Regions from separate parts of the Enterobacter sp. B79-1 genome, predicted to be linked through region 2. Evidence: predicted binding sites of a transcription regulator. Region 2 holds the regulator's gene; each other region holds the start of a gene.
What was found. Region 2 encodes CRP, which controls carbon source genes, mostly activating them, when cyclic AMP is high. Its sites were predicted from a motif close to ATGTGANNNNNNTCACAT; they were not measured.

Region 1 (7,216 bases), on a different contig from region 2:
CGCTGCGTGAAGCCGCCAGTGGTCATCGGCGACGTTAGCCGCCCGGAAGCGATCACCGTGGAGTGGGCGAAGTATGCCCAGTCCCTGACCGATAAGCCGGTGAAAGGGATGCTCACCGGTCCGGTAACCATTCTCTGCTGGTCCTTCCCGCGCGAAGACGTGACCCGTGAGACCATCGCGAAGCAAATCGCGCTGGCGCTGCGTGATGAAGTGGCAGATCTGGAAGCCGCAGGCATTGGCATCATCCAGATTGACGAACCGGCGCTGCGTGAAGGTCTGCCGCTGCGTCGCAGCGACTGGGATGCTTACCTGCAGTGGGGCGTGGAAGCGTTCCGCATCAACGCCGCGGTGGCGAAGGACGACACCCAGATCCACACCCACATGTGCTACTGCGAATTTAACGACATCATGGATTCGATTGCCGCGCTGGACGCCGACGTGATCACCATCGAGACCTCGCGTTCAGACATGGAGCTGCTGGAGTCGTTTGAAGAGTTCGACTACCCGAACGAAATCGGGCCGGGCGTGTACGACATTCACTCCCCGAACGTGCCGAGCGTGGAGTGGATCGAAGCCCTGCTGAAAAAAGCCGCCCAGCGGATCCCAGCGGAACGTCTGTGGGTGAACCCGGACTGCGGACTGAAAACCCGCGGCTGGCCGGAGACGCGCGCGGCGCTGGCGAACATGGTGAAGGCGGCGCAGAACTTGCGTCAGGCTTGATGCATCGTAGGCCCGGTAAGGCGTTGCCGCCACCGGGCTTTTTTGCTTTTATGCTTTTTTCCCGCCGTACTGGCTAAACCACGCCAGCATCCTCTGCCAGCCATCTTTGGCTGATTCTGCGTGATAGCTCGGGCGATAATCGGCATTAAACGCGTGTCCGGCATCCGGGTATACCACAATCTCCGCCTTCGCGTTCGCCGCGCGTAGCGCATGACGCATGGTCTCGACGGTATCAAGCGGAATGCCTGTATCCTGACCACCATAAAGCCCTAGCACCGGTGCATTCAAATCCGTGGCGATATCAACAGGCTGCTTCGGTGAGTTCAGCGTTTTTTCGCCCACCAGTTTGCCGTACCAGGCGACGGCCGCTTTCAACTGCGGGTTATGCGCGGCATACAACCAGCTAATGCGTCCGCCCCAGCAGAAGCCGGTCACCAGCAGACGATGTGCATCGCCCCCGTTGCGCGCGGCCCAGCTGGCAACGTGATCAAGGTCAGCCAGCACCTGGGCATCCGGAACTTTGCTCACCAGATTGTTGAACAATGTAGGGATATCGCTGTAATCGTTCGGATCGCCCTGACGGAAATAGAGCTCTGGCGCAATGGCCAGGTACCCTTCCAGCGCCAGGCGGCGGCAGAGGTCGCGAATATGCTCGTGAACGCCAAAAATTTCCTGAACCACAATCACGATCGGCAGCGGGCCGTCTGCCGATTTTGGCCGCGCGTGATAAGCAGGCATATTCTCCCCCTGCGAGGGGATGGAGGTCTCGCCCGCAGTAATGGCTTCTTCTGAGGTTGAGACGATGGTTGAAGCATGCGGAGCCGCAGCAGGTGCAAAACCGGTTTTTTCAGTCATGGCATTCTCCGTACCAATGAGTTAGCGCAAAGGTAAATATAGTCACCAGGTTAACAACCCACAGTGCCTTATACGGTCTATCTTTTGTGCAGCACCTGTCGATATAACTTGTTAATGTGATGTAAGTCACTATTTAATGGAAATTAACTGCAACCATTTTCATTCATGGTGAGGTGTGTCACGAAAATATGCTTACTGCTTCTGTAAAGTACCGTTTTACTTCTTCTGACTAACCGACCCACAGAGGAGTCACCCTATGTCTAAGTCTGATGTTTTTCATCTCGGCCTCACCAAAAACGATTTACAAGGGGCTACGCTCGCTATCGTCCCTGGCGATCCTGAGCGTGTGGAAAAGATCGCCGCGCTGATGGATAAGCCGGTTAAGCTGGCAGCCCATCGTGAATTCACCACCTGGCGCGCAGAGCTGGATGGCAAAGCGGTGATCGTGTGCTCTACCGGTATCGGTGGCCCGTCTACGTCTATTGCGGTGGAAGAGCTGGCGCAGCTGGGCATTCGTACTTTCCTGCGTATCGGCACCACTGGCGCTATTCAGCCGCACATCAACGTGGGCGACGTGCTGGTTACGACCGCATCTGTACGTCTGGACGGCGCAAGCCTGCACTTTGCACCAATGGAATTCCCGGCAGTAGCCGATTTCGAATGCACCACCGCGCTGGTTGAGGCCGCAAAATCCGTGGGCGCGACCACCCACGTGGGCGTCACCGCCTCTTCCGATACCTTCTACCCGGGCCAGGAGCGTTACGACACCTTCTCAGGCCGCGTGGTGAGCCGTTTCAAAGGCTCTATGGAAGAGTGGCAGTCCATGGGCGTGATGAACTACGAAATGGAATCTGCAACGCTGTTGACCATGTGCGCAAGCCAGGGTCTGCGTGCCGGTATGGTGGCGGGCGTGATCGTCAACCGTACCCAGCAGGAGATCCCGAACGCCGAAACCATGAAGCAGACCGAAAGTCATGCAGTGAAAATCGTGGTGGAAGCGGCTCGTCGCCTCATCTAATCCTCCCTTCAGAGACACAAGGCCGACATGTTCGGCCTTTATTTTTTGCGTAGCGCCTCGCAGGAAAACCCTTTCAAACTGGACGTTTATACAGCACAATTCTATTTTGTGCGGGTAATACGTTGATGCAGGGGGCATTGTGGATATCTCAATCCTGATTTATGCGGTGGTTGCGCTGGTGAGCGTGGCGGTAGGCTGGCTGATTTCCAGCTACCAGCATGCGCAGCAGAAAGCCGAGCAGCTGGCAGAGCGCGAGGAGATCGTCGCCGATCTCAGCGCGGCAAAACAACAGCTTGCTCTGAGTGACCACTGGCGCGACGAGTGCGAGCTGCTCAATAATGAACTGCGTAACCTGCGCGACATCAACACTTCGCTGGAGGCCGATCTCCGCGAAGTGACCACCCGTCTTGAATCCACCCAACTGCATGCGGAAGACAAAATCCGCCAGATGATCAACAGCGAGCAACGCCTCAGCGAACAGTTTGAGAACCTCGCCAACCGAATTTTTGAGCACAGCAACCGCCGCGTTGACGAACAGAACCGACAGAGCCTGAATAGCCTGCTGACGCCACTGCGTGAACAGCTGGACGGGTTTCGCCGTCAGGTACAGGACAGCTTTGGTCAGGAGGCGCGCGAGCGGCACACCCTGGCGCATGAAATCCGTAATCTCCAGCAGCTGAATGCCCAGATGGCGCAGGAGGCGGTGAACCTGACGCGTGCGCTCAAAGGCGATAACAAAACGCAAGGAAACTGGGGGGAAGTGGTGCTGACGCGCGTGCTTGAAGCGTCTGGCCTGCGCGAAGGGTATGAATACGAAACCCAGGTCAGCATTGAGAACGATGCCCGCTCGCGTATGCAGCCGGATGTCATTGTACGTCTGCCGCAGGGTAAAGATGTGGTAATTGACGCCAAAATGACGCTGGTGGCCTACGAGCGCTATTTCAACGCGGAAGATGACTACACCCGCGAGTCGGCGCTGCAGGAACACATCGCCTCCGTGCGTAACCATATTCGTCTGCTGGGCAGAAAGGATTATCAGCAGCTGCCGGGCCTGCGCTCGCTGGACTACGTGCTGATGTTTATCCCGGTAGAGCCCGCCTTCCTGCTGGCGCTCGACAGACAGCCCGAACTGATCACCGAAGCGCTGAAAAATAACATTATGCTGGTCAGCCCTACCACGCTGCTGGTGGCCTTGCGGACCATTGCTAATCTGTGGCGTTATGAGCATCAAAGCCGTAACGCGCAACATATTGCCGATCGCGCCAGCAAACTTTACGACAAAATGCGCCTGTTTGTGGACGATATGTCCTCGGTCGGGCAAAGCCTGGATCGTGCGCAGGATAACTACCGGCAGGCGATGAAAAAGCTCTCCTCCGGGCGTGGCAACCTGCTGGCGCAAGCCGAAGCGTTTCGCAGCCTGGGGGTGGAGGTGAAACGCGAGATTAATCCGGAATTGGTTGAACAGGCGACGTCGCAGGACGAAGAGTTCCGCCTGCGTGAAGGCGCGGATGAACAAAATACACACAGTGAAGACAACGATTTAGCGGCGAATTTATCGCCAGAAGAGCAGCCGACGCGTTTCTTTCGCGGTGGTTGAATCGTAGGGCAAACGCGCCCAATCTGTTACACTTCACGAACATTTTACTGATAAGCAGGCTCTGAGATGGTTGACGATTCACAAGACACGACGCACTTTGGCTTTCAGACTGTTGCCAAAGCGCAGAAAGCTGACATGGTGGCCCACGTATTTCATTCCGTGGCGGCGAAGTACGATGTGATGAATGACTTGATGTCCTTCGGCATTCATCGCTTGTGGAAGCGCTTTACTATTGACTGCAGCGGTGTGCGTCGTGGACAAACAGTTCTCGATCTGGCTGGCGGAACGGGCGATCTGACGGCGAAATTCTCTCGTCTGGTGGGTGAAACCGGTCGTGTCGTGCTGGCAGATATCAATGACTCAATGCTGAAAATGGGACGCGAGAAGCTGCGTAACATCGGCGTTGTGGGTAACGTGGAATATGTGCAGGCAAACGCCGAAGCGCTGCCGTTCCCGGATAACACCTTTGACTGCATCACCATCTCTTTTGGTCTGCGTAACGTCACCGACAAAGACAAAGCGCTGCGCTCCATGTACCGCGTGCTGAAGCCGGGTGGACGTCTGCTGGTGCTTGAATTCTCCAAACCGATTATCGAGCCGCTGAGCAAAGCCTACGACGCCTACTCCTTCCACGTTCTGCCGCGTATTGGTGAGCTGGTAGCGAACGATGCAGAAAGCTATCGCTACCTGGCCGAATCCATCCGTATGCACCCGGATCAGGATACCCTGAAAGCGATGATGCAGGACGCGGGCTTTGAAAACGTTGAGTATTTCAACATGACGGCGGGTGTCGTCGCGCTACACCGCGGTTACAAGTTCTGAGTGGAGGTGTCCCGTGCCCTTTAAACCCTTAGTCACCGCAGGCATTGAGAATGTACTGAATGCCTTTCTGTATCGCGCTCCGGCGCTGAAGGCTGCACGTCAGCGGCTGAACGGAAAGGTACTGCGTATCGTTTTAAAAGAGTTCTCGACGCCGCTTGTGCTGGTCTTCAGCGAGCGCCAGCTTGACGTTCTGGGTGAATGGGAGGGCGAGGCAGATTGCTCGGTCATCACTCATATGAGCGTGCTGCCAAAACTGCGTGACCGTCAGCAACTCACGGCGCTTATCCGCAGCGGTGAACTCGAAGTTGAAGGCGACATTCAGGTCGTGCAGAACTTCGTGGCGCTCAGCGATCTGGCTGAGTTTGACCCGGCAGAACTGCTTGCGCCTTTTATTGGCGACATCGCCGCCGAAGGGATCGGAAAAGCGATTCATGGCGGTACGGCGTTCCTGCGCAAAAATCTGCAACGGCAGCAGCGCTATGCCGCAGAGGTCATCACCGAAGAGTGGCGCATGGCCCCCGGGCCGCTGGAAGTGGCATGGTTTGCAGAAGAGACCGCTGCTGTTGAACGCGCGGTTGATGCGTTAACCAAACGCCTGGAAAAACTGGAGGGCAAATGACGCCTGGTGAAATTCGGCGCCTCTATTTTATCGTTCGCACCTTTTTGAGCTACGGGCTCGACGAGCTTATCCCCAGAATGCGTATCACGCTGCCGCTTCGTATCTGGCGGCGCACGCTGTTCTGGATGCCAAATCGCCACAAAGATCAGGTTTTAGGCGAACGCTTGCGTCTTGCGCTGCAGGAGCTGGGCCCGGTATGGATCAAGTTTGGGCAGATGCTTTCTACCCGCCGCGATCTCTTCCCACCGCAAATTGCCGATGAACTGGCGATGCTGCAGGATCGCGTTGCGCCGTTCGACGGGGTGAGAGCGAAGAAGCAGATCGAAGAAGCGATGGGCAACATCCCTGTTGAAACCTGGTTTGATGATTTCGACATTCAGCCGCTCGCATCGGCCTCCATTGCCCAGGTACATACGGCTCGCCTGAAAGAAAACGGCAAAGAAGTGGTTATCAAGGTTATTCGTCCGGATATCCTGCCGATCATCAAAGCCGATATGAAGCTGATCTACAGGTTGGCCCGTTGGGTACCGCGTTTGTTACCGGATGGCCGCCGACTGCGCCCGATGGAAGTGGTGCGGGAGTATGAAAAAACGCTGATTGACGAGCTTAACCTGCTGCGTGAATCGGCGAACGCCATTCAGCTGCGTCGTAACTTTGAAGACAGCCCAATGCTGTATGTTCCTGAAGTCTATTCTGACTATTGCAGCCAGAACATGATGGTCATGGAGCGTATTTACGGTATTCCGGTCTCGGATGTTGTTGCGCTGGAAAAGCAGGGCACCAACATGAAGCTGCTGGCAGAGCGTGGTGTGCAGGTCTTCTTTACCCAGGTCTTTCGCGACAGCTTTTTCCATGCGGACATGCACCCGGGCAACATCTTCGTGAGCTACGAACACCCAGAGGATCCGAAGTACATCGGGATCGACTGTGGCATTGTTGGCTCGCTGAACAAAGAAGATAAGCGCTATCTTGCAGAGAACTTCATCGCGTTCTTCAACCGCGACTACCGCAAGGTGGCCGAGCTGCACGTGGATTCTGGCTGGGTTCCACCAGACACCAATGTCGAAGAGTTTGAGTTTGCGATCCGCACGGTATGCGAACCGATTTTCGAAAAACCGCTGTCGGAGATCTCCTTCGGTCACGTTTTGCTGAACCTGTTCAATACCGCGCGTCGCTTCAATATGGAAGTGCAGCCACAATTAGTTTTACTTCAGAAAACATTACTTTACGTTGAAGGCGTAGGTCGCCAGCTCTATCCTCAGTTAGACTTATGGAAAACGGCGAAACCTTTCCTTGAATCCTGGATCAAAGATCAGGTTGGCATTCCAGCGCTGGTTCGCTCCCTTAAGGAGAAAGGCCCGTTCTGGATTGAAAAAATGCCTGAAATTCCTGAACTGGTTTACGACAGTTTGCGTCAGAGCAAGAACCTTCAGCACAGCATGGATAAAATCGCGCACGAGCTTCAGTCCAGCCGCGTGCGCCAGGGACAGTCACGCTACCTCTTTGGCATTGGCGCGACGTTGCTGCTGAGCGGTACGCTGCTGCTCATCAATCGCCCTGACTGGGAGATGATGCCCGCCTGGCT
Region 2 (7,216 bases):
ATTTTTGTGTGATGCAGATCACGTAAAATGGCGCTATTACCAATCGTTTGCGCGGTAACAACTGTTTCAATTTCGTAAAATTAGGTAAAAGGCTGGTCTCCGTTCATACTGCTCTTTAGAATCAAGCCATTCGCTTTTTATACTGCGCTTTGTTAAGGAATTCTCATGCTCAAATCAACACTGGCGGCTGTTGCAGCTGTGTTTGCTCTTTCTGCCGTTTCCCCTGCTGCGCTGGCAGCCAAGGGTGACCCTCACGTCCTGCTGACCACCTCTGCCGGGAATATTGAGCTGGAACTGAACAGCCAGAAAGCCCCTGTTTCTGTGAAAAACTTCCTCGACTACGTGAACAGTGGGTTCTACAACAACACCACTTTCCACCGCGTGATCCCGGGCTTTATGGTGCAGGGCGGCGGCTTCAACGAGCAGATGCAGCAGAAGCAGCCTAACCCACCGATTAAAAACGAAGCGGACAACGGCCTGCTGAACAAGCGCGGCACTATCTCCATGGCGCGTACCGCAGATAAAGACAGCGCGACCAGCCAGTTCTTCCTCAACGTGGCGGATAACGCCTTCCTTGACCACGGCCAGCGCGACTTTGGCTATGCCGTCTTCGGTAAAATCGTGAAAGGGATGGACGTGGCCGACAAGATTTCTCAGGTGCCTACTCACGACGTCGGCCCGTATCAGAATGTCCCGTCAAAACCGATCGTTATCCTTTCCGCAAAAGTTCTGCCGTAACTCTTCTGAACGCGGGTTTCTTCTGCCCGCGTTATGTAGCCCTCCCTGCGAAAGCGCGTTTTGCTGCTTATACTTGTGGCAAACGGACTATTCAGGGAGGCGTTAAGTGAAAAAACTCACCGACAAGCAAAAATCCCGTCTCTGGGAACAGCAGCGTAGCGTCAATTTGCAGGCCAGTTGTCTCCTTGAAAAAGGTCATGGTCCTTCAGCGCCCCACATCGAAACGCTGGAGCTTGGGCCATCCGCGCCCGGGTTGCCCCATCTGTGCCTGATTCACCGCCATCTGTATCACAGCGAGATGAAGCGGGCAGGCGAATTCCGTACCGACGATATTTTTAAGGGTGACATTCCCTTCTGCCATTTCGAGTACATCGAGAAGATGGGCAACGAGCTGATGGCGGCGCTTGAAAGCGAAAAGTATCTTGTGGGCCTTGAGAAGGCGGCTTTTGTTGACAAGGTTAGTCATTACTACTGTGAAATCAATATGCTGCATCCTTTTATACGCGGCAACGGCATTGCCCAACGCGTCTTCTTCGAGCAGCTGGCGCTCCACGCGGGTTACGCGCTGGACTGGCGGAATATCGATCCCGAGCAGTGGGTGGCGGCTAACCGAAGCGGCGCGATGGGCGATTTGACCGCGCTGAGCGTTATCTTTGCCAAAGTAGTGAGCGAAGCGCGGGAATCTGAGTAGAATAGGGCGGCATTTTTTCGGGAGCCGCCATGATTCTGCTGATTGATAACTACGATTCCTTCACCTGGAACCTTTACCAGTATTTTTGTGAACTGGGTGCAGAGGTGGTTGTCCGCCGTAATGATGACCTCACCCTGGCCGATATCGACACGCTGGCCCCGCAGAAAATCGTGATTTCGCCGGGGCCGTGTACGCCCTCGGAATCAGGCATTTCTCTGGATGTTATCCGCCACTATGCAGGCAAACTGCCGATTCTGGGCGTCTGCCTGGGCCATCAGGCTATTGCCCAGGCGTTTGGTGCCACCATCGTGCGCGCTGCGAAAGTGATGCACGGGAAAACCTCTCCGGTCACCCACACCGGCACGGGCGTATTCGCAGGGTTAAATAATCCGTTAACCGTGACGCGCTACCATTCTCTGGTCATTGACCCGCCGACGCTACCCGCCTGCTTTGAGGTCACCGCCTGGAGCGAGACGCAGGAGATCATGGGTATCCGTCACCGCGAGTGGGATCTCGAAGGCGTGCAATTCCATCCGGAAAGCATCCTCAGCGAGCAGGGACACGCGCTGCTGGCAAATTTCCTCAATCGCTGAATATCTGTTGCCTTGCTGTGATTTTTTATGCATATTTTGTGATTATATTTTCACAATCACTGTGACATAAAAATGGATGGTCATGACATGGCAACTGAACAACCAGCAATTACCCGTGCAACATTTGATGAAGTGATCCTGCCGATTTATGCACCGGCTGAGTTTATCCCTGTGAAGGGGAAAGGCAGCCGCGTCTGGGATCAGCAGGGCAAAGAGTATGTTGATTTCGCGGGCGGGATTGCGGTGACGGCGCTGGGCCATTGCCATCCCGCGCTGGTGGAGGCGCTGAAAACCCAGGGCGAAACCCTGTGGCACACCAGCAACGTGTTCACCAACGAACCGGCGCTGCGTCTGGGGCGTAAGATCATCGATGCCACCTTCGCGGAACGCGTGCTGTTTATGAATTCCGGCACCGAAGCCAACGAAACCGCCTTTAAGCTGGCGCGCTACTACGCCACCACGCGCCACAGCCCGTACAAAACCAAAATCATCGCCTTCCACAATGCCTTCCACGGACGCTCCTTCTTTACCGTCTCCGTTGGCGGCCAGCCGAAGTATTCAGACGGCTTCGGCCCGAAACCGGCAGACATTGTCCACGTGCCGTTTAACGATCTGCATGCCGTGAAAGCGGTAATGGACGACCACACCTGCGCGGTGGTGGTCGAGCCTATTCAGGGCGAAGGCGGCGTGACCGCAGCGACGCCGGAATTCCTGAAAGGGCTGCGCGAACTGTGTGACGAGCATCAGGCGCTGCTGGTCTTTGATGAAGTGCAGTGCGGCATGGGGCGCACCGGGGATCTGTTTGCCTACATGCATTACGGCGTGACGCCGGACATCCTGACCAGCGCCAAAGCGCTCGGCGGCGGTTTCCCGGTGAGTGCGGTACTGACGACGCAGGAGATTGCCTCTGCGTTCCACGTCGGCTCTCACGGCTCTACCTACGGCGGCAACCCGCTGGCGAGCGCCGTGGCGGGTGCCGCGTTTGATATTATCAATACGCCTGAGGTGCTGAACGGCGTTAGCGCGAAGCGTGAGCTGTTCGTGAAGCATCTCCAGCAGATTAACGATGAATATGATGTTTTCAGCGAGATCCGCGGCATGGGGCTGCTGATTGGCGCCGAGCTGAAGCCGCAGTTCAAAGGCCGCGCGCGTGATTTCCTGCACGCCGCCGCGCACGAAGGGGTGATGGTGCTCAATGCCGGACCTGACGTGATGCGCTTTGCGCCGTCGCTGGTGGTGGAAGATATAGATATTGAAGATGGATTAACCCGCTTTGCCGCGGCGGTCGCGAAGATCGTTAAAGGCTAATACTCGGTTCGCTTTAACCGGCGCGTTAACCAAATCCCGTGATGCGGGCGCTGACGCCATGCCACCGATGAAATGGTGTGCATGGTGTTCAAATGCCCCAGAACGCGCTGCAGATGCTGCTCAAGGGTGCTCATCGGCCCGTGGGTCAGCGTTTCAGGCGCTTCCAGAATATTCGAATCACCCGATTCACCCGGCGAGTCATACTCCAGACGCTGCTGACACCTCTGCAACGCAATTTCACACGACTGCAAATAGCGCTGCGCCAGATCCGGCGTCAGCATCGTGTGCTCGCGCGCCAGCGTGGTCATGGCGTTAATGTGCTCGACGATAAACTGGCTGTGTGTCACCCACAGCTTCATGTCTGCAAGATAGTGCGAGTTAAACCCCGGCTCCTGCATCGCCTGATTGAGCGAGTTAAACAGCGCGTTGTGCGCCTGGTTGACCTTCATCCGCTGATACGCCAGCGGGGAGGGCTGCGGATCGTCGCTGAGGATCAGGCGAATGGCCTGCTGGTCAGCTTCCAGCGCGTCATGGGCGTTCTGCCTGAGCAATCCGCTCTGCCACTGCGGCCACAGCCAGACCATACCGCCGAAGGCAATCAGGCAGCCAATCAGTGTATCGACCAGACGAGCCACGATAAACTGCTCGCCGTTGAGCGTGAGCAGCTGCAGGGTGTACACCGCCGTGACCGTAAAGCCCACCATCGCCCAGCCGTAATTTTTACGGATGATCAGATAGCTCACCATGGTGATCGCCAGCATCCCGACCAGCGTATAGCCTTCCGGCACGTGGAAGTGAAGCGTCACGCCCGCAATAATCAGCCCGGCTAGCGTTCCGCCAGCCCGGTGGAAGATACGCACTCGCGTGGCCCCGTAGCCGTTCTGCGTGACAAACAGCACGGTCATTAAGATCCAGTAGGGTTTAGGCAGGTGCAGCGCCATGCCCATCAGGCTGGCAATGCTCAGCATCACGCTTATCCGCGCCGCGTTGCGCAGGGCGGCGGATTTCAGTGACAGATAGCTTTTGAGCGCAGGCAGCAGCGGCAGACGTTTCTGCTTATCCGCCATCAGGTCGCGGGGATAAAGCGGGCGCTGCGTACGCAACACGCGGGCGATACGGCTGAAGTGCCAGGCGGCAAACTGGCCTACCGGGTTATCCGGATGCTGACGGGCGATTTTCTCCAGCGCGCCGAGCTGTTTATCCATGTTAAAACGCGTGGGGTAGCGGTGATAGAGAATATCGTCAGCCAGTACCCTAAGCCGCGCGGCGACGGTCTGGGCGTTCCAGCGGATCACTGCTTCTGCATGGCTGCGCTCTACCAGCTTTTGTACCTCCTGCGGGTGGTGAAGGCTAACGGAGATATGCTCCTGCAGGTCCAGCCCCACCTGGAAAGTGCGCAGCAGCCGTTTGTATTCGTGGTTCTTGTTGGCGGCAAGCATGTGCAGCTGCTGGTAGCACTGGCTAATCAGGTCGACAACCTTTTGCTGACGCGTCAGCAGCGGCGGCAGGGATTTCTCCGGGTCGGTATGCTGGGTGAGCAGGGTGTATTTGGCTTCACAGTAATCCGCAAGCTGCACATAGAGCAGGCTCAGGGATTCACGCAGCGGCTGTTCCCGCCAGAGCCAAAACCAGAACCAGTTAAACACCCCGTACCAGAGCGTGCCAAGGGCGTAGATCAGCAGTGGCTCCCACACCGGCATATTCCCGGCGAGGCTCAGGGTGAAGATAGCCGCAATCAGCGAGGCGGGCAGCAGGCGCGCGTGCAGCGAACTGATTTCCGCCGTCACGCCAAGCGTCATCGCCAGCACGGTCAGGATCAGGGGCAGCGGGATATCACGGGCAAGCAGGAGCTGTACGGCGAGACTACAGCCCGCAAACAGACAGCCACCGATAATCAGGCGTTTGAAAAAGCGCTTATGCGGCGTGTCCAGACCGGCAATGTTGCAGCAGGCGGGCACGAGGGAAAACAGCAGACCTTGCTGGAGGTGTCCGAGGATCAGGCCCACGGCCACAGGAAGGCACAACACCAGCGTTTGTCGCAGTGCGTAGTTAACTTCCGGGTGATAGATCAGCCTGCGCCACATGGGGAGTAGAGACAAAAACGGCGTGACACCTTGCGATGGCACGCCGTTTGAGCGGAATTAACGCGTTCCGTAAACCACGATGGTTTTACCGTGGGCGGAGATCAGGTTCTGGTCTTCCAGCATTTTCAGGATACGGCCCACTGTTTCACGGGAGCAACCGACGATCTGACCAATTTCCTGGCGGGTAATTTTAATTTGCATGCCGTCAGGGTGGGTCATGGCGTCTGGCTGTTTCGCCAGGTTAAGCAGGGTCTGCGCGATACGGCCGGTCACGTCCAGGAAGGCGAGGTTACCCACTTTCTCAGACGTCACCTGCAGACGGCGCGCCATCTGGGAAGAAAGACGCATCAGGATGTCAGGATTAACCTGAATCAGCTGACGGAATTTCTTGTAAGAAATTTCAGCCACTTCACATGCTGTCTTTGCACGAACCCAGGCGCTACGTTCCTGGCCCTCTTCAAACAGGCCCAGTTCACCGATGAAATCGCCCTGGTTCAGATAAGAAAGGATCATCTCTTTCCCTTCTTCATCTTTGATCAGCACTGCCACCGAGCCTTTAACGATGTAATACAACGTTTCCGCTTTTTCACCCTGGTGAATCAGCGTGCTCTTCGATGGGTACTTATGAATGTGGCAATGAGACAAGAACCATTCGAGAGTCGGGTCTGTTTGCGGTTTGCCAAGCACCATGCGCTGTTATCCTCTGTTATAAGCTGTCACCAGAGTCATAAGATGCATCCGGACTCTGGGGTTGCAATCGAATTCTTACCCATACCCTGGGAAGTCGGCTGTCGTAACGTTTCGCAGCCAGTAAAGTTTGATGTCCTCTGCATACATGTGTAACGTCAATGTATTACTGTAGCATCCAGAGTGTTTTAGCATAGCTTTTGCCGCGTGTCTCCTGGTGTCTCGCTTCAGCATGATGCAGGTCGCCTTCCGTTGCGAGAAATGTAATGCACGCGTAATCTGTCACCAAAAATGCAACGTTGGAGTTAATGAATATGCAAGCGCGTGTGAAATGGGTTGAAGGTTTAACGTTCCTGGGCGAATCCGCTTCTGGACATCAGATTTTGATGGACGGTAACTCCGGCGACAAAGCCCCAAGCCCGATGGAGATGGTGCTGATGGCGGCGGGCGGATGCAGCGCAATTGACGTGGTGTCGATTTTGCAAAAAGGTCGTCATGATGTGTCCGATTGCGAAGTGAAGCTTACTTCCGAACGACGCGAAGAGGCGCCACGCCTGTTCACGCACATTAATCTGCACTTTATCGTGACCGGTAAAGAACTGAAAGATGCCGCAGTATCACGCGCCGTAGACCTTTCTGCGGAGAAATATTGCTCTGTGGCGTTAATGCTGGAGAAAGCGGTAAAAATCACGCATTCGTATGAAGTGATCGAGGCTTAATCTTTTGGCGGGTGGCGCTTCGCTGACCCGCCCTACAAAAGCACGACCGTAGGCCCGGTAAGCGCAGCGCCACCGGGCAAAACAACTCACGCGATCTGCTTCCCTTCCATCAGTCGCTGGACCAGCGGCGTCATAATTAACTCCATCGCCAGCCCCATTTTTCCGCCCGGCACTACCAACGTATTCATATGCGAAATAAACGAGCCCTGCAGCATCGCCAGCAGCCAGGGGTAATCAATGCCTTCTAGATTGCGGAAATGGATGACGACAAAGCTCTCATCCAGCGACGGGATCGTTTTGGCCGCAAACGGGTTGGAGGTATCCACCGTCGGCACGCGCTGAAAGTTGATGTGGGTGCGGGAGAACTGCGGCGTCAGGAAGTTGATGTAATCCTCC
Region 3 (7,216 bases), on a different contig from region 2:
AGCGAAGATCAGGCGTATATCGATGCCCTGCGCGCCGCGCTGGCGCCTCAGGTTCAGATTTGGAAAGCGCAAAGCGTCGGCGAGACCCTGCCCGCACGTAACCTGAACCATGTGGATAAATATGTGCTCGATAACGGCCAGGGCGGCACCGGCCAGCGTTTTGACTGGTCACTGCTGAGCGGCGAAAAGCTGGACAACGTCCTGCTGGCGGGCGGATTAAGCCCGGATAACTGCGTAGAAGCCGCGAAAACCGGCTGCGCAGGCCTCGATTTCAATTCAGGCGTAGAGTCCCAACCGGGTATTAAAGATGCCAACAAACTGGCCTCGGTTTTTAAAACTCTGCGTGCATATTAAGGAAGAGAAGATGACGACATTACTAAACCCGTATTTTGGTGAGTTCGGCGGGATGTACGTCCCGCAAATCCTGATGCCCGCGCTGCGCCAGCTGGAAGAAGCCTTTGTCAGCGCGCAGAAAGATCCGGCGTTTCAGGCGGAATTTACCGACCTGCTGAAGAATTACGCCGGTCGTCCGACCGCGCTGACCAAATGCCGCAACCTGACGGAAGGCACCAAAACCACGCTTTATCTGAAGCGTGAAGACCTGCTGCACGGCGGTGCGCATAAAACTAACCAGGTGCTGGGCCAGGCGCTGCTCGCGAAGCGTATGGGTAAAACCGAAATCATCGCTGAAACCGGCGCAGGTCAGCACGGCGTAGCCTCTGCGCTTGCCAGCGCCCTGCTCGGCCTGAAATGCCGAATCTATATGGGGGCGAAAGACGTTGAGCGTCAGTCTCCGAACGTCTTCCGTATGCGCCTGATGGGGGCAGAAGTGATCCCGGTACACAGCGGTTCCGCCACGCTGAAAGATGCCTGTAACGAAGCGCTGCGCGACTGGTCTGGCAGCTACGACACCGCGCACTACATGCTCGGCACAGCCGCAGGCCCGCACCCGTTCCCGACTATCGTACGCGAATTCCAGCGTATGATCGGTGAAGAGACCAAAGCGCAAATCCTCGAGAAAGAGGGTCGCCTGCCGGATGCGGTGATCGCCTGCGTTGGCGGCGGGTCTAACGCCATCGGCATGTTTGCTGATTTCATTGACGACACCAGCGTTGGTCTGATTGGCGTCGAGCCTGCCGGCCACGGGATTGAATCCGGTGAGCACGGCGCGCCGCTGAAGCATGGTCGCGTAGGGATCTACTTCGGAATGAAATCCCCGATGATGCAAACCGATGAGGGCCAGATTGAAGAGTCTTACTCTATTTCTGCCGGCCTTGACTTCCCGTCCGTTGGCCCACAGCATGCGTATCTGAACAGCACTGGCCGCGCGGACTATGTTTCCATTACCGATGACGAAGCGCTGGAAGCCTTTAAAACGCTGTGCCGCAGCGAAGGGATCATCCCGGCGCTGGAGTCTTCTCATGCCCTGGCGCATGCGCTGAAAATGATTAAAGAGAACCCGGAAAAAGAACAGCTGCTGGTGGTGAACCTTTCCGGTCGCGGTGACAAAGACATCTTCACCGTTCACGATATTCTGAAAGCACGAGGGGAAATCTGATGGAACGCTACGATAACGTATTTGCAGAGCTGAAGTCCCGCCAGGAAGGCGCGTTCGTTCCCTTCGTCACCCTGGGCGACCCGGGCCCGGAACAGTCCCTGAAGATTATCGACACCCTGATTGAAGCCGGTGCCGACGCGCTGGAGCTGGGTATTCCGTTCTCTGACCCGCTGGCGGATGGCCCGACCATCCAGAATGCGACGCTGCGCGCATTTGCCTCCGGCGTGACGCCAACCCAGTGTTTCGAGATGCTGGCGGCGATCCGCCAGAAGCACCCGACCATTCCGATCGGCCTGCTGATGTACGCCAACCTGGTCTTTAACCGCGGTATTGATGAGTTCTATGCCGAGTGCGCGCGCGTGGGCGTCGACTCCGTGCTGGTAGCAGACGTGCCGGTTGAGGAGTCTGCCCCATTCCGCCAGGCGGCGATGCGCCATAACGTTGCGCCGATTTTCATCTGCCCGCCGAACGCCGACGACGAACTGCTGCGCCAGATTGCTTCTTACGGACGCGGGTATACCTACCTGCTCTCCCGTGCGGGCGTGACCGGTGCCGAGAATAAAGCGGCGCTGCCGCTGCATCATCTGGTAGAGAAGCTGGCTGAATATCATGCCGCGCCTCCGTTGCAGGGCTTTGGTATTTCATCCCCGGATCAGGTTGCTGCAGCAATTGATGCGAAGGCCGCCGGGGCGATTTCAGGTTCCGCCATCGTAAAAATCATCGAGAAGAACGTGGATAAGCCAGAGCAGATGCTGGCCGAGCTCAAAACCTTCGTGACCGAGATGAAAGCGGCAACGCGTAAAGCATGATGCACTCCCCGTCTGGCGCAACTGCCAGACGGCTCCCCTTTTACCCCTGTCGAGTTACGTCAAAATTGATCGCGTCGATATTCTCGGTGCGAATGACTTTTCAAACCCTGCCGTAAGCGTATGATTCGGTTTCTTTCTGTTTATACCTTCTGAGTTCAGAGGCTTACACATGTCATGGCAACATTTCAAACAGGCTTACCTGGTTAAGTTCTGGTCACCTGTACCGGCCGTTATCGCGGCAGGTATTCTCTCTACTTATTATTTTGGCATTACCGGCACCTTCTGGGCCGTTACCGGGGAATTTACCCGCTGGGGCGGACAGCTGCTGCAGCTGGCGGGCATCCACGCTGAAGAGTGGGGCTACTTTAAGCTCATTCACCTGGACGGTACTCCGCTCACCCGCATTGACGGGATGATGATTATCGGGATGTTCGGCGGCTGCTTCGCGGCGGCGCTGTGGGCTAACAACGTGAAGCTGCGCATGCCGAAAAGCCGTATCCGCATCCTGCAGGCGGTAGCCGGTGGGATTATCGCAGGGTTTGGCGCGCGTCTGGCAATGGGCTGTAATCTGGCGGCGTTCTTCACCGGGATCCCACAGTTTTCGCTGCACGCCTGGTTTTTTGCCGTGGCAACCGCAATTGGCTCTTACTTTGGCGCAAAATTCACGCTTCTGCCGTTTTTCCGCATTCCGGTAAAAATGACCAAAGTTAGCGCCGCATCGCCATTAACGCAAAAACCCACTCAGGCCCGCCGCCGTTTTCGTCTGGGTATGCTGGTCTTTTTCGCCATGATCGCCTGGGCACTGTGTACTGCGCTGAATCAGCCAAAACTGGGGCTGGCAATGCTGTTCGGCGTTGGCTTTGGTTTGCTGATTGAGCGCGCGCAAATCTGCTTTACCTCGGCGTTTCGCGACATGTGGATCACTGGACGCACCATGATGGCCAAAGCCATTATTGCCGGGATGGCCGTGAGCGCGATCGGCATCTTCAGCTATGTTCAGCTTGGCGTCGAGCCGAAAATCATGTGGGCTGGCCCTAACGCGGTCATCGGCGGGCTGCTGTTTGGCTTTGGCATTGTGCTGGCAGGCGGCTGCGAGACCGGCTGGATGTATCGTGCCGTCGAAGGTCAGGTGCATTACTGGTGGGTGGGACTCGGGAATGTGATTGGCTCCACCCTCCTGGCCTATTACTGGGATGACGTGTCACCCGTACTGGCGACGAACTGGGACAAGGTTAATCTGCTGAACACCTTTGGCCCACTCGGTGGGCTCGTGGTGACCTATGCCCTGCTGCTGCTCGCCTTTTTACTGGTTATTGCACAGGAGAAACGCTTCTTCCGTCGTGCCACCGTCAAAACTGCAACGCAGGAGAATGCCGCATGAAAGAGATCGTGCCTGACTATCGCCTCGATATGGTGGGTGAACCTTGCCCTTACCCGGCTGTCGCCACGCTTGAGGCACTGCCGCAGCTTAAGAAAGGTGAAATTCTGGAAGTGGTGAGCGATTGCCCGCAGTCGATCAATAACATTCCGCTGGATGCCAAAAACCACGGCTATACCGTGCTCGATATTCAGCAGGATGGACCAACGATTCGTTATTTGATTCAGAAATAATCGATGACATGCGCCCTGAACAGGGCGCATTGAAGAGCACGCGTTAGAAACGATAGCCTGCTGAGAACATAAATACCCACGGATCCAGACGGGTATTGATGCTTTGCTGCTGGCCACCGGCTTTGAAACGAACGTCAGTATCAATGTCCATGTACCAGACTGAGGCGTTGATTAACCAGTCACGGTTAATCAGATAATCAAGACCTACCTGCCCCGCCATACCCCATGAGTCTTTCAGGCTAAGGTCAGTCAGACCAGCTTCTTTACCGGTATCGTTAAACTTCTCATCAAAGAAGGTCGTGTAGTTCACCCCCGCGCCAATGTACGGGCGCACCTTGCTGCTGGCATCACCAAAGTACCACTGCGCCATCAACGTCGGCGGCAGATGGTGCACCGTGGCGATATCGCCGGTCGGCCCAAGGCCAACGCGATGACGGAACGGCGTTGCGGCCAAAAGCTCAACGCCGATGTTTTCTGTCGCCATATAGGTAAAGGTCAAACCTAACTGGGTGTTATTGCTGACGTTAAAGCCGCCCATTCCCAGTACGCTATCGGAACCTTCAGTTGGGCGAACCGTTGCCGAACCGGCTCGAATAAAGAATTCACCTGCTTCATGCGCATACGCGCCACCAGAGAGACTGCTTAAGATAAGGGCTGCCACCGCTAATTTTTTCATATCCGCTCCATCGTTGTGGTTTTAAGTGCGGATGAGAATATACTCACAAAAGAGTATTAAGTGATCTATCACAGATCACATTAAAACCAGTAAGTTAACATTCATTGATCTGGGTTAATTTTTGATAATCAAACTTAACCCGCCAGGTGGGTTCTACATCAAATTTTAGTGATGAGCGAAAAATTACTGCCGCTTTACAAAGATATGCTTTTCCATACAAGCCTTGATGCTGCCACGGCACTCTTATCCGGTGTACAATTGCCGGCTAATTAACACCTGCAATACTCAAGGAGAGTGCATGTCTATCACGGCGAAGTCTGTCTACCGTGACACGGGAAATTTTTTCCGCAATCAGTTCATTACCTTTTTACTGATCGCGCTGCTATGCGCCTTTATCACGGTGGTGCTTGGTCATGCGTTCTCACCGAGTGAAGAACAGATTGCCAGCCTGAGCCAGGGCGACCATCTTGCCGGTAGCGTGGGGTTATTTGAACTGGTGCAAAACATGACGCCGGAGCAACAGCAAATCCTGCTGCGGGCGTCCGCGGCATCGACATTTTCAGGTTTGATCGGTAATGCTGTTCTGGCGGGCGGCGTGCTGCTAATGATTCAGCTCGTTTCAGCGGGTCATCGCGTCAGTGCCCTGCGCGCCATTGGCGCCAGCGCGCCAGTGCTCCCTAAGCTGTTCATCGTCATCTTTTTAACCACGTTGCTGGTACAAATGGGGATTATGCTGGTCGTGGTACCGGGTGTATTACTGGCTATCGTGCTCTCTTTCGCGCCGGTAATGATTGTGCAGGATAAGATGGGTATCTTTACTGCGATGCGCAGCAGCATCAGACTGGCGTGGGCGAACATGCGTCTGGTGGCACCGGCTGTGATCGGCTGGCTCCTTGCCAAAACGCTACTGTTATTATTTGCACCGAATTTTGCCGTGTTAACGCCGAACGTTGGTGCGGTCGTTGCTAATACGCTGAGCAACCTGATATCAGCAGTTCTGCTGGTCTACTTGTTCCGCCTGTATATGTTAATTCGTCAGTAATTGGGATCGTAGAATGAAGCAGTTTCTTGATTTTTTACCGCTGGTCGTCTTTTTTGCGTTTTACAAGCTGTACGACATTTATGCCGGAACGACGGCGCTGATTATTGCTACCGCTATCGTGCTGATTTACAGCTGGGTGCGTTACCGCAAAGTTGAAAAAATGGCGCTGATCACCTTCATTATGGTGGCTGTATTTGGTGGCCTGACGTTGTTCTTCCATAATGATGAATTCATCAAATGGAAGGTCACGGTGATTTACGCGCTGTTTGCAGGTGCGTTGTTGATCAGCCAGTGGGTAATGAAAAAGCCGTTGATCCAGCGCATGCTGGGCAAAGAGCTTACGCTGCCGCAAGAGGTGTGGTCCCGTCTGAATATCGCCTGGGCGGTGTTCTTTATTCTCTGCGGACTCGCCAATATCTACATTGCTTTCTGGCTACCGCAGAACATCTGGGTCAACTTTAAGGTCTTCGGGCTGACCGCGTTGACGCTTATCTTCACGCTGTTGAGCGGTGTTTATATCTATCGACACATGCCTCAGGACGACAAGCACTGATTCTCACGCCCGGAACATGCGCGTTCCGGGCTATTTTCTCCCGCTAAAAATCATAGTAGCATCCCGCCTGAAGTCTTCAGTTACGAGTTTAAAACAATGACAACAAATGACGCCCCTCAGGGCGAACTGGTTTTACGCACACTGGCAATGCCTGCGGACACGAATGCCAATGGCGATATTTTCGGCGGCTGGCTAATGTCGCAGATGGATATGGGTGGGGCAATTTTAGCAAAAGAGATTGCGCACGGGCGGGTGGTGACTGTCCGGGTGGACGGCATGACCTTCCTGCGCCCGGTCGCGGTGGGGGATGTGGTGTGCTGTTACGCGCGCTGCGTGAAACGCGGCAACACGTCAATTTCCATCAACATTGAAGTATGGGTGAAAAAGGTCTCTTCCGAACCGATTGGACAGCGTTACAAAGCCACGGAAGCGCTGTTTATTTATGTGGCGGTCGATAACGCGGGTAAACCGCGTCAGCTCCCTCAAACCTGATTGTCAGACAAAAAAGCCTCCTTGCGGAGGCTTTTTTCATTCCATCTGCGCCCCGCCGTTCAGGCGGAAAACAATATTCACTATCAATCCACTGCCCGGCTTACCGGCTTCATAGCGCCATTTACGCATCGCTGCCTTTACATCACGCTCAAACATATTTGAGGGCTGCGCAGAGAGGATTTGCACATTGTCAACGCGGCCATCTGAGGTCACGTCAAACTTCACCCGCACGCGCCCTTCAATACGGAGCGCCTGAGCACGCGCCGGATAGGTAGGCTGGTTGCGGCTGAGCGCCCTTGGCCCCGCAGGCGCTGTAACGGTCGGCTTCGTGGTCGTTGCGGTGTTGTTCATCACCGGACGCGAAGGCGCAGTATTCTCTACCGGCTGCGTTGGCCGCGTCTCGACAGGGCGCACTTCGCGTTTCGGACGCTCTTCGACTTTCTTCACCGGTTTTGGCTTCGGCTTAGGTTTCGGC
Region 4 (7,216 bases), on a different contig from region 2:
CCATTGATTATTTAATCCTTTATTAGAAATGAATCACCTTAAATAAACCCTCAACGTTTAATTAATAAAATTCTCCTAAACCATTCTTAAACATTATTTAATTTTCTGAGCGGCAAAATGAAATAAGCGTATTATCCCTCTCGTTTTACGACGATCTCGTTATGGCGAGGCTCCTGTACAAATACACGTTATCGCTCTGGTGGGTTCGAGAGAACCGGCACAGGGTAAAACAGGCACTGTCGAATCAAGGCTTTGTCAGTATAACTTCCCTTACGGGATACGGTGTACAGTGCTGAACCCAGGACGTGGGGATCTCCTCTTCGACATGCCCTGTCTTGCTCGCCCCTGAGAGATGTTATTATTCAAAGGGAATTCACTATGTCTTACGCTATTCACAACCAAAATCTGGCATTCAATGACAGCGCGATCGCGCAATATATGAATACTGATTTTATCGTCCTTGATATTTCATTATGCGTGGCGCTGGCGCGCGAGCAATTCTTCGAAAAATTAAAAGACGACGATATTCCGTCGCATATTTTCATTGAAGATAACGGTCGCCTCGCGGGCATGATTGCCGTGCGCAAACTCTTGCAGACTACCGATACGCTGCAGTCCGTTAAGGCGCTGATGATTTCGGAATTTATTCAGGTTAAACCCGAAGATGAACGTGCGGACGTGGCAGGCGTGCTGGCCCACGCCGGGGCGGATGTGGTGCCCGTGGTCACCCACGGCAAGCTCGTCGGCTGCCTGACCGAGCGCGAGATCGCCCATCTGCTGGAAGATGACGTCACCGAAGATGCTCAGCTTCAGGGTGCAACGCTGCCGCTGGAAAAGCCCTATCTGGAAACCAGCGCCTTTAGCCTGTGGAAAAAACGCTCCGTCTGGCTGCTGCTGCTGTTTGTCGCGGAAGCGTATACCAGTTCGGTGATCCAGCACTTCGAGGAGGCGCTGGAGTCCGCCATTGCGCTGGCGTTCTTTATTCCGCTGCTGATTGGCACGGGCGGCAACAGCGGGACGCAGATCACCTCCACGCTGGTGCGCGCGATGGCGCTGGGAGAAGTCCACCTTCGCGACGTCGGGCGCGTGCTGCGCAAAGAGATGACTACCTCGCTGATGATTGCCGCCACGCTCGGCATCGCCGGGTGTATCCGCGCCTGGATAATGGGTATCGGCCTGGAGATCACGCTTATCGTCAGCCTGACGCTGGTGTGTATCACGCTCTGGAGCGCGATTGTGTCGTCCGTGATCCCGATGGTGCTCAAGCGCTGCCGGATCGACCCTGCCGTGGTGTCCGCACCGTTTATCGCCACGCTGATTGACGGGACCGGGCTGATTATCTACTTCAAAATTGCCCAGTACACGCTGGGGCTAGAGTAAGCTTGCGAGCACCTCATTCACGTGATTGAGGTGCTCACTTCGCTACGCATCGCCGAGCTGATGCGCGATCTCACGCAGCTGCTGGGCAAGCGCCTGCAGGTTTTTCCCCTTCTCCCCTTTTGGCCCGGTGGACTGACGCACCACCAGACGGGCAGGTAAAATCGAGGACATGCGCTGGGCATTCTCTTCACCGCTGTCGAGAATACGGCGCACCGCCTCTTTACCCTGCAGATCTAAATCCAGCGATACCGTCGTCAGCGCCGGGTAGAAGAACGAGCTTTCATAGGTGTCATCGTAGCCAATCACCGACTTCTCGCCCGGAATTGAAATCTGCTGCTGATGGAATGCGCTCAGCACGCCGAGCGCCATCTGGTCGTTAGCCACCAGCACGGCGGTAAACTGCGCCGTTTCCCGCAGCATTTGCAACGCTCCCGAATAACCGCTTTGCGCATCCCAGTTGCCGCGAATGACCGATGCTGGCTCCAGGCCGTAGCCCTTCAGGGTCTCGATCCAGCTTTTCAGCCTCAGCTGCGCCGAGACGGAAGACGTCGGCCCCGCCAGCAGGGCAATGTCGCGATGCCCCAGTTCGTAAAGATATTTGACGCTGGCGCGGGTGCCGTCCGCCGGGTTAAACGAAACGTTAAACACGGAACTGTACGGGTCCACGTCGAGGAACAGGCAGACAATGTCGTCGTTGTCGGTGGCGATTTTCTGCGCCGCTTCAGCCTCCAGCGGCACGTTGATGATCACTTTGCTCACCAGCTGGGATTTCAGCTCGTTGATGGAATCCTGGATGCTGTGGTTGACGTTCTCATCAATCATTGAGATCAGTACCTGGTAGCCTTCCACATTGGCATAGCGTTTCACCGCCGCCGCAACCTGCGAAGGCGCGTGCAGCGCCAGCGAAATGGTCACCAGCCCAACGGTCTGGCTCTGCTTACCCACCAGCTGCTGAGCCAGTCGGTTGGGTACATACCGCAATAACTCTATGGATTTCTCCACCTTGCTGCGCGTGGCGTCGGATACATTGGCAGACTTATTCAGTACCCTGGACACGGTCTGATAGGAGACGCCCGCATGGCGTGCCACGTCCTCTAACGTTGCGCTTTTCGACTTCATGGTCCGGTTCCTTATGTTGTTATGCGCTGATTGTAACAGGGGTGCTGAAAAAAAACGCTTACCACCCTCTCGCTGCGGGCATAACACCATCAAAAAGTATGACGCTCACAATGCCATAATTTGTGTCAGATCTCATCGTTCGTAACAAAATTGTCTATTTTATTTGCAGTTAATCACACATTTCAGATCGTGCAATTGCCAGCCAACGGGTTTAGGCATTTTATGACAGCGGATTTGTGAACGTATTACAAAACAATAAGAGGGTTACAATGAACACGACGATCCGCTCTGTATCTGTTGCGTTGGCTGCCGCGCTGGCATCGCCTTCGCTGTTTGCAGCGTCTTCAGTACCGATTGATTTTCATGGATATCTTCGCTCCGGCGTGGGCGTCTCACGGGATGGTGGGATGGAGGAGTGGCAAAAAAACAAAATTGGCCGTCTGGGTAACGAGGCCGACACCTACGGCGAGCTGGAGCTAGGCTCTGAGGTATACAAAAAGAACGACGTCAGTTTCTATCTCGACAGCATGGTGAGCATGGTATCAGACGGCTCCAACGACAATGAAACCACCTTAGATGACGATGCCCAGTTCGGCCTGCGCCAGCTTAACCTGCAGATCAAGGGGCTGATCCCCGGGGATCCCAATGCGGTGATTTGGGGCGGTAAGCGCTACTACCAGCGCCATGACCTGCACATCATTGATACCAAATACTGGAATATTTCCGGCTCCGGTGCGGGTATCGAGAACTACACGCTTGGCCCGGGCGCAGTCTCCGTTGCGTGGATCCGCGGCGATGCCAACGACGTGGACTACCGCGTGGATGGCGACAGCGACGTTAACATCAACTACATCGACCTTCGCTATGCGGGCTGGAAGCCGTGGGCGGGCGCGTGGACGGAAGTGGGTATTGATTACGCCATGCCAAACCCGACCAACAAGCAGAAAGAGTACGGCGGGCTGTACGAGGCCGATAACGGCGTGATGGTCACCGGTGAGATCAGCCAGGATATGTTTGGCGGCTATAACAAGCTGGTGCTGCAGTACGCCAATAAAGGTCTGGCCCAGAACATGGTTTCACAGGGTGGGGGCTGGTACGACATGTGGAACTACGTGAACGACGCCACCGGCTACCGCGTGATTAACACCGGCTTAATTCCGATTACCGACAAGTTCTCCTTTAACCACGTCCTGACATGGGGCTCGGCAGACGACACCACGCAGTATACGGACAAATCACGCCTGGTATCGCTGGTGGGGCGCGCGCAGTATCAGTTCACCGAGTACGTGCGTCTGATTGGCGAAGTGGGCGGATTCTACCAGGAAGATACTTACACCGACGGCGCTAAGTACAAGCAGAGCGGCGAGAAGTACACCCTCGCGCTGGGCCTGGCAGACGGTCCTGAGTTTATGTCACGTCCTGAACTGCGCGTGTTCGCCTCCTATCTGAATGACTCCGAAAAAGGGCAATCCTTCGAGGATGGCACGGCCAACAATACCTGGAACTTTGGTGTGCAGGTCGAGGCCTGGTGGTAAGTCTTAATTCATAATTTGCGTTAATCGTTATCGTATCTCCAGCAACCTGCAGTCTATTTTACTGCTTTGGGATAGCCATTACTTTGGCTATCCCTTTTTTATATTTACTGATTAAAATGTTCGTCTAATAATTTCCGTAATGTATCAGACTGCCTGCCGAATATAGCATGCACCTGCTGACCGATAATAATCACCCCCAGCGCCCCCTCATTCTGTAACGCCTGTGAATCGACCTTATTCAAATCTTTTACCGTCACGCGCAGGCGGGTAATACAGGCTTCGACGTGCTCGATATTATCGTCGCCGCCAAATGCCGGAATTAAACGCTGGGTAATTTGACTGTCCATAATACGCCTCTCTGTTATGCAGATAAAAAAATGCCTGCTCGGGGAGCAGGCGTTTTGTGCCTTGTTGCCAGGACGGTGCGGTCTGATGCCCTCACCCCAACCCTCTCCCACAGGGAGAGGGAGAAAATCAACTACGCCTTACGCCTGAGCACCCGACAGTCCCACGCCAGCAGCACGGTATCGCCCGCAGCGGCGGCGTCGGTCATGCAGTCCGTATACCCCTGCGGCAGCGTGATGAGCTGCTGCTGGGAAGTGTAGTTCTGCACAAACACCCAGGCGGTTTCGCCATCCGTGCGTGCCGTGGCGACCACGCCCGGAGGGAAATCCCCTTCGACTGCGCGCGGCAGCGCCAGCTCGTCGATAATCCCGGCGAAGAAATCGCGCTGGAACGGCAGGTCGTTGCGCGACGCCACGTACCACGCCTTGCCTTTGCCGAAGCGGTTGACCGTCACCGCAGGGCGACCGGCGTAGAAATCATCCCGGTAGGTCGCCAGCGCCTGCGCGGATTCAGTATGGATCAGCTCGCACAGATGCCTGACCTGATACGGCCCCTGCAGGCCCGCCGCATTGCCCGCCAGCCCCTGAACCAGGTTTCGCTCCCCCTCGCCCAGGCAGTCTATCTCTTCAGCCCAGATGCCGAGGAGCTTGCGCAGCGGGCCCGGGAAACCACCGAGGTGGCAGAGATCGGTCTCATCCACTACCCCGCTCCAGTAGGTCGTCACCAGATGCCCGCCCGCGGCCACAAAGGCTTCCGCCCGCTCGGCGAAACCTTCGCGCACCATGTAGAGCATGGGGGCAATCACCAGTGCGTAGCGGCTCAGATCGCCGTCAGCGTCGATGACGTCGACCGCGATGCCCTTTTCCCAGAATGGACGATAGTGTTCGTTGACGGTTTTTTCGTACTCCAGCCCCATGTTGCGCGGGCCTTCGGCATCGTCCAGCGCCCAGCGGTTTTGCTGGTCAAAGATAATGGCCACGCGCGCGTCGGTGCGGCAACCCACCACCTCAGGCAGACGCGCCAGCATCTCCCCCAGACGCGTCACTTCGCGCCCGACGCGGGTATCAAGATGCCCCACGTGATCGATAATCGCACCGTGGAATTTCTCCACCGACCCGCGGCTCTTACGCCACTGGAAGTACTGCACAGAATCCGCCCCGTGCGCTACCGCCTGAATAGAGGAGAGAATATGCATCCCCGGCTTTTTCAGCTTGCTGGTCGGCTGCCAGTTGGTGGTGCTCGGCGTGGACTCCATCAGCACAAAGGGTTTACCGCCCTTCAGGCTGCGCATCATGTCGTGGTACATGGCGGTATAGCAGGCCAGCTGCGTTTCGTCTTTCTCCTTGTGCCACATCGGGTAGCTGTCCCAGGAGATGAAGTCGATCGCTTTCGCCAGCTGCCAGTAGTCGTAATCGTAGAAATACTCCATAAAGTTGGTCGTCACCGGCAGTTCGGCATTGGCGGCCTTCAGCGGTGCCACCTCATGCTGGCAAAAATCGGTGACCTGCGCGGTATTGAAGCGGCGCCAGTCGAGATTCAGGCCGTGAATCGACACTTCCCCCTGCGGCGCGGGGGACTCAATCTGCGACCAGTCGGTGTAGGTATGGCTCCAGAAGGTGCTCCACCACGCATGGTTCAGCGCGTCGAGGGTTTTGTAGCGCGCCTTTAGCCAGTCGCGGAAGCGTTCCTGACACAGGCTACAGTGGCATTCGCCGCCGTACTCATTGGAGATATGCCAGCCCAGCACCGCCGGATGATGCGAATAACGCGCCGCCAGCAGGCTGTTAATTTTCATCGTCTTTTCGCGGTAGACCGGAGACGACATGCAGTGGTTATGACGCCCGCCGTGCAGCGCGGGGACGCGGTTGCGCCCGACGCGCAGCACTTCCGGATATTTTTGCGACATCCATGCCGGACGCGCGCCGCTCGGCGTAGCGAGAAATATATGAATGCCCGCCGCATAGAGTTTTTCAATAATGCTGTCCAGCCAGGCAAAATCATATTCCCCTTCATGCGGTTCCAGTTTCGCCCAGCTAAATATCCCCACCGACATGACATTACATTTCGCCTGCTGCATCATGGCGATATCTTTTTCAATAATACCGGGGTAATTCTCCCATTGCTCCGGGTTATAGTCGGCGCCATGCAATAACGCCGCGACCTTTGGACTTAAAGGCGCAAATTTATTCATATTTAAAACATCCTGAATGGAGATAAAAACTAGTTAAATACCGTTATTGACGGCAGCACTTTACCCTGGCAATCAAATAACGCCTGATTCTCACGGGCATTACCCTCTTTCCACTCGTCATGGATATATTTCATGCCGGTTTTGGTGGCCCACGTGGTGCCCGGAACGGCTATCCAGGTCGGTTCCCAATAAAAGATGCCCTTGCCGCGACGGTCAGGCACATCAATAACGGACTGCATTAAATCGTGAATATAGTCGTACTGACCCTGAACGGTGCCGGGATAGCCACCGTCCTTTTCTTCTTTGGCCTGGAAGCTGTTCTCGGCGTTATCGCAGTTCTCCAGCGTATAGCCGTAGGCCGCTTCCACCACAATTACGTCTTTGTTATAGCGCCTGCTGATGTCATCCATGTTGGTCTTCAGCGCGCTAATCGGGCCGTTCCAGTAGGTGTACATCGACAGGCCGATGATATCGAACGGCACGTCGCGCTTCGTGATTTCATCAAACCACCAGCGGAAGGTGTCATTTTTGGTGCCTTCGGCCAGATGGAGCATGATTTTCACCTGCTCGCCGTCGGTCAGGTTCTCCTTTAGCCCACCAATCGCGGCGTTGAGCAGCCCGGCCAGGCGGTCAAATTCACCGCCGC

Region 1: a site for CRP is predicted at 1,690-1,707, ahead of udp (uridine phosphorylase). Genes of this name have one in related genera too.
Region 3: a site for CRP is predicted at 4,801-4,818, ahead of ompW (outer membrane protein OmpW). Genes of this name have one in related genera too.
Region 4: a site for CRP is predicted at 2,661-2,678, ahead of AC2T6E_RS05175 (maltoporin). Genes of this name have one in related genera too.

Annotation. Positions count from the first base shown of each region.
Region 1 covers NZ_JBYAZJ010000006.1:31,555-38,770, reverse strand. Annotated here, with positions in the region: gene metE (5-methyltetrahydropteroyltriglutamate--homocysteine S-methyltransferase) at 1-720, shown strand, start outside; gene AC2T6E_RS16625 (dienelactone hydrolase family protein) at 769-1,575, opposite strand; gene udp (uridine phosphorylase) at 1,832-2,593, shown strand; gene rmuC (DNA recombination protein RmuC) at 2,733-4,190, shown strand; gene ubiE (bifunctional demethylmenaquinone methyltransferase/2-methoxy-6-polyprenyl-1,4-benzoquinol methylase UbiE) at 4,257-5,012, shown strand; gene ubiJ (ubiquinone biosynthesis protein UbiJ) at 5,026-5,631, shown strand; gene ubiB (ubiquinone biosynthesis regulatory protein kinase UbiB) at 5,628-7,216, shown strand, end outside.
Region 2 covers NZ_JBYAZJ010000009.1:178,960-186,175, forward strand. Annotated here, with positions in the region: gene ppiA (peptidylprolyl isomerase A) at 166-738, shown strand; gene AC2T6E_RS20655 (putative adenosine monophosphate-protein transferase Fic) at 845-1,429, shown strand; gene pabA (aminodeoxychorismate synthase component 2) at 1,459-2,022, shown strand; gene argD (bifunctional acetylornithine/succinyldiaminopimelate transaminase) at 2,110-3,330, shown strand; gene AC2T6E_RS20670 (YccS/YhfK family putative transporter) at 3,327-5,414, opposite strand; gene crp (cAMP-activated global transcriptional regulator CRP) at 5,472-6,104, opposite strand; gene AC2T6E_RS20680 (OsmC family protein) at 6,416-6,820, shown strand; gene AC2T6E_RS20685 (phosphoribulokinase) at 6,907-7,216, opposite strand, start outside.
Region 3 covers NZ_JBYAZJ010000001.1:109,716-116,931, reverse strand. Annotated here, with positions in the region: gene trpCF (bifunctional indole-3-glycerol-phosphate synthase TrpC/phosphoribosylanthranilate isomerase TrpF) at 1-354, shown strand, start outside; gene trpB (tryptophan synthase subunit beta) at 365-1,558, shown strand; gene trpA (tryptophan synthase subunit alpha) at 1,558-2,367, shown strand; gene yedE (selenium metabolism membrane protein YedE/FdhT) at 2,537-3,748, shown strand; gene yedF (sulfurtransferase-like selenium metabolism protein YedF) at 3,745-3,978, shown strand; gene ompW (outer membrane protein OmpW) at 4,022-4,654, opposite strand; partial or broken gene AC2T6E_RS00585 (YkgJ family cysteine cluster protein) at 4,838-4,927, shown strand; gene AC2T6E_RS00580 (YciC family protein) at 4,953-5,696, shown strand; gene AC2T6E_RS00575 (septation protein A) at 5,710-6,249, shown strand; gene yciA (acyl-CoA thioester hydrolase YciA) at 6,346-6,741, shown strand; gene tonB (TonB system transport protein TonB) at 6,778-7,216, opposite strand, start outside.
Region 4 covers NZ_JBYAZJ010000001.1:1,050,029-1,057,244, forward strand. Annotated here, with positions in the region: M-box (ykoK) riboswitch at 149-318, shown strand; gene AC2T6E_RS05165 (magnesium transporter) at 379-1,380, shown strand; gene AC2T6E_RS05170 (LacI family DNA-binding transcriptional regulator) at 1,423-2,499, opposite strand; gene AC2T6E_RS05175 (maltoporin) at 2,769-4,034, shown strand; gene AC2T6E_RS05180 (PTS sugar transporter subunit IIB) at 4,139-4,381, opposite strand; gene AC2T6E_RS05185 (beta-galactosidase) at 4,513-6,570, opposite strand; gene AC2T6E_RS05190 (glycoside hydrolase family 53 protein) at 6,600-7,216, opposite strand, start outside.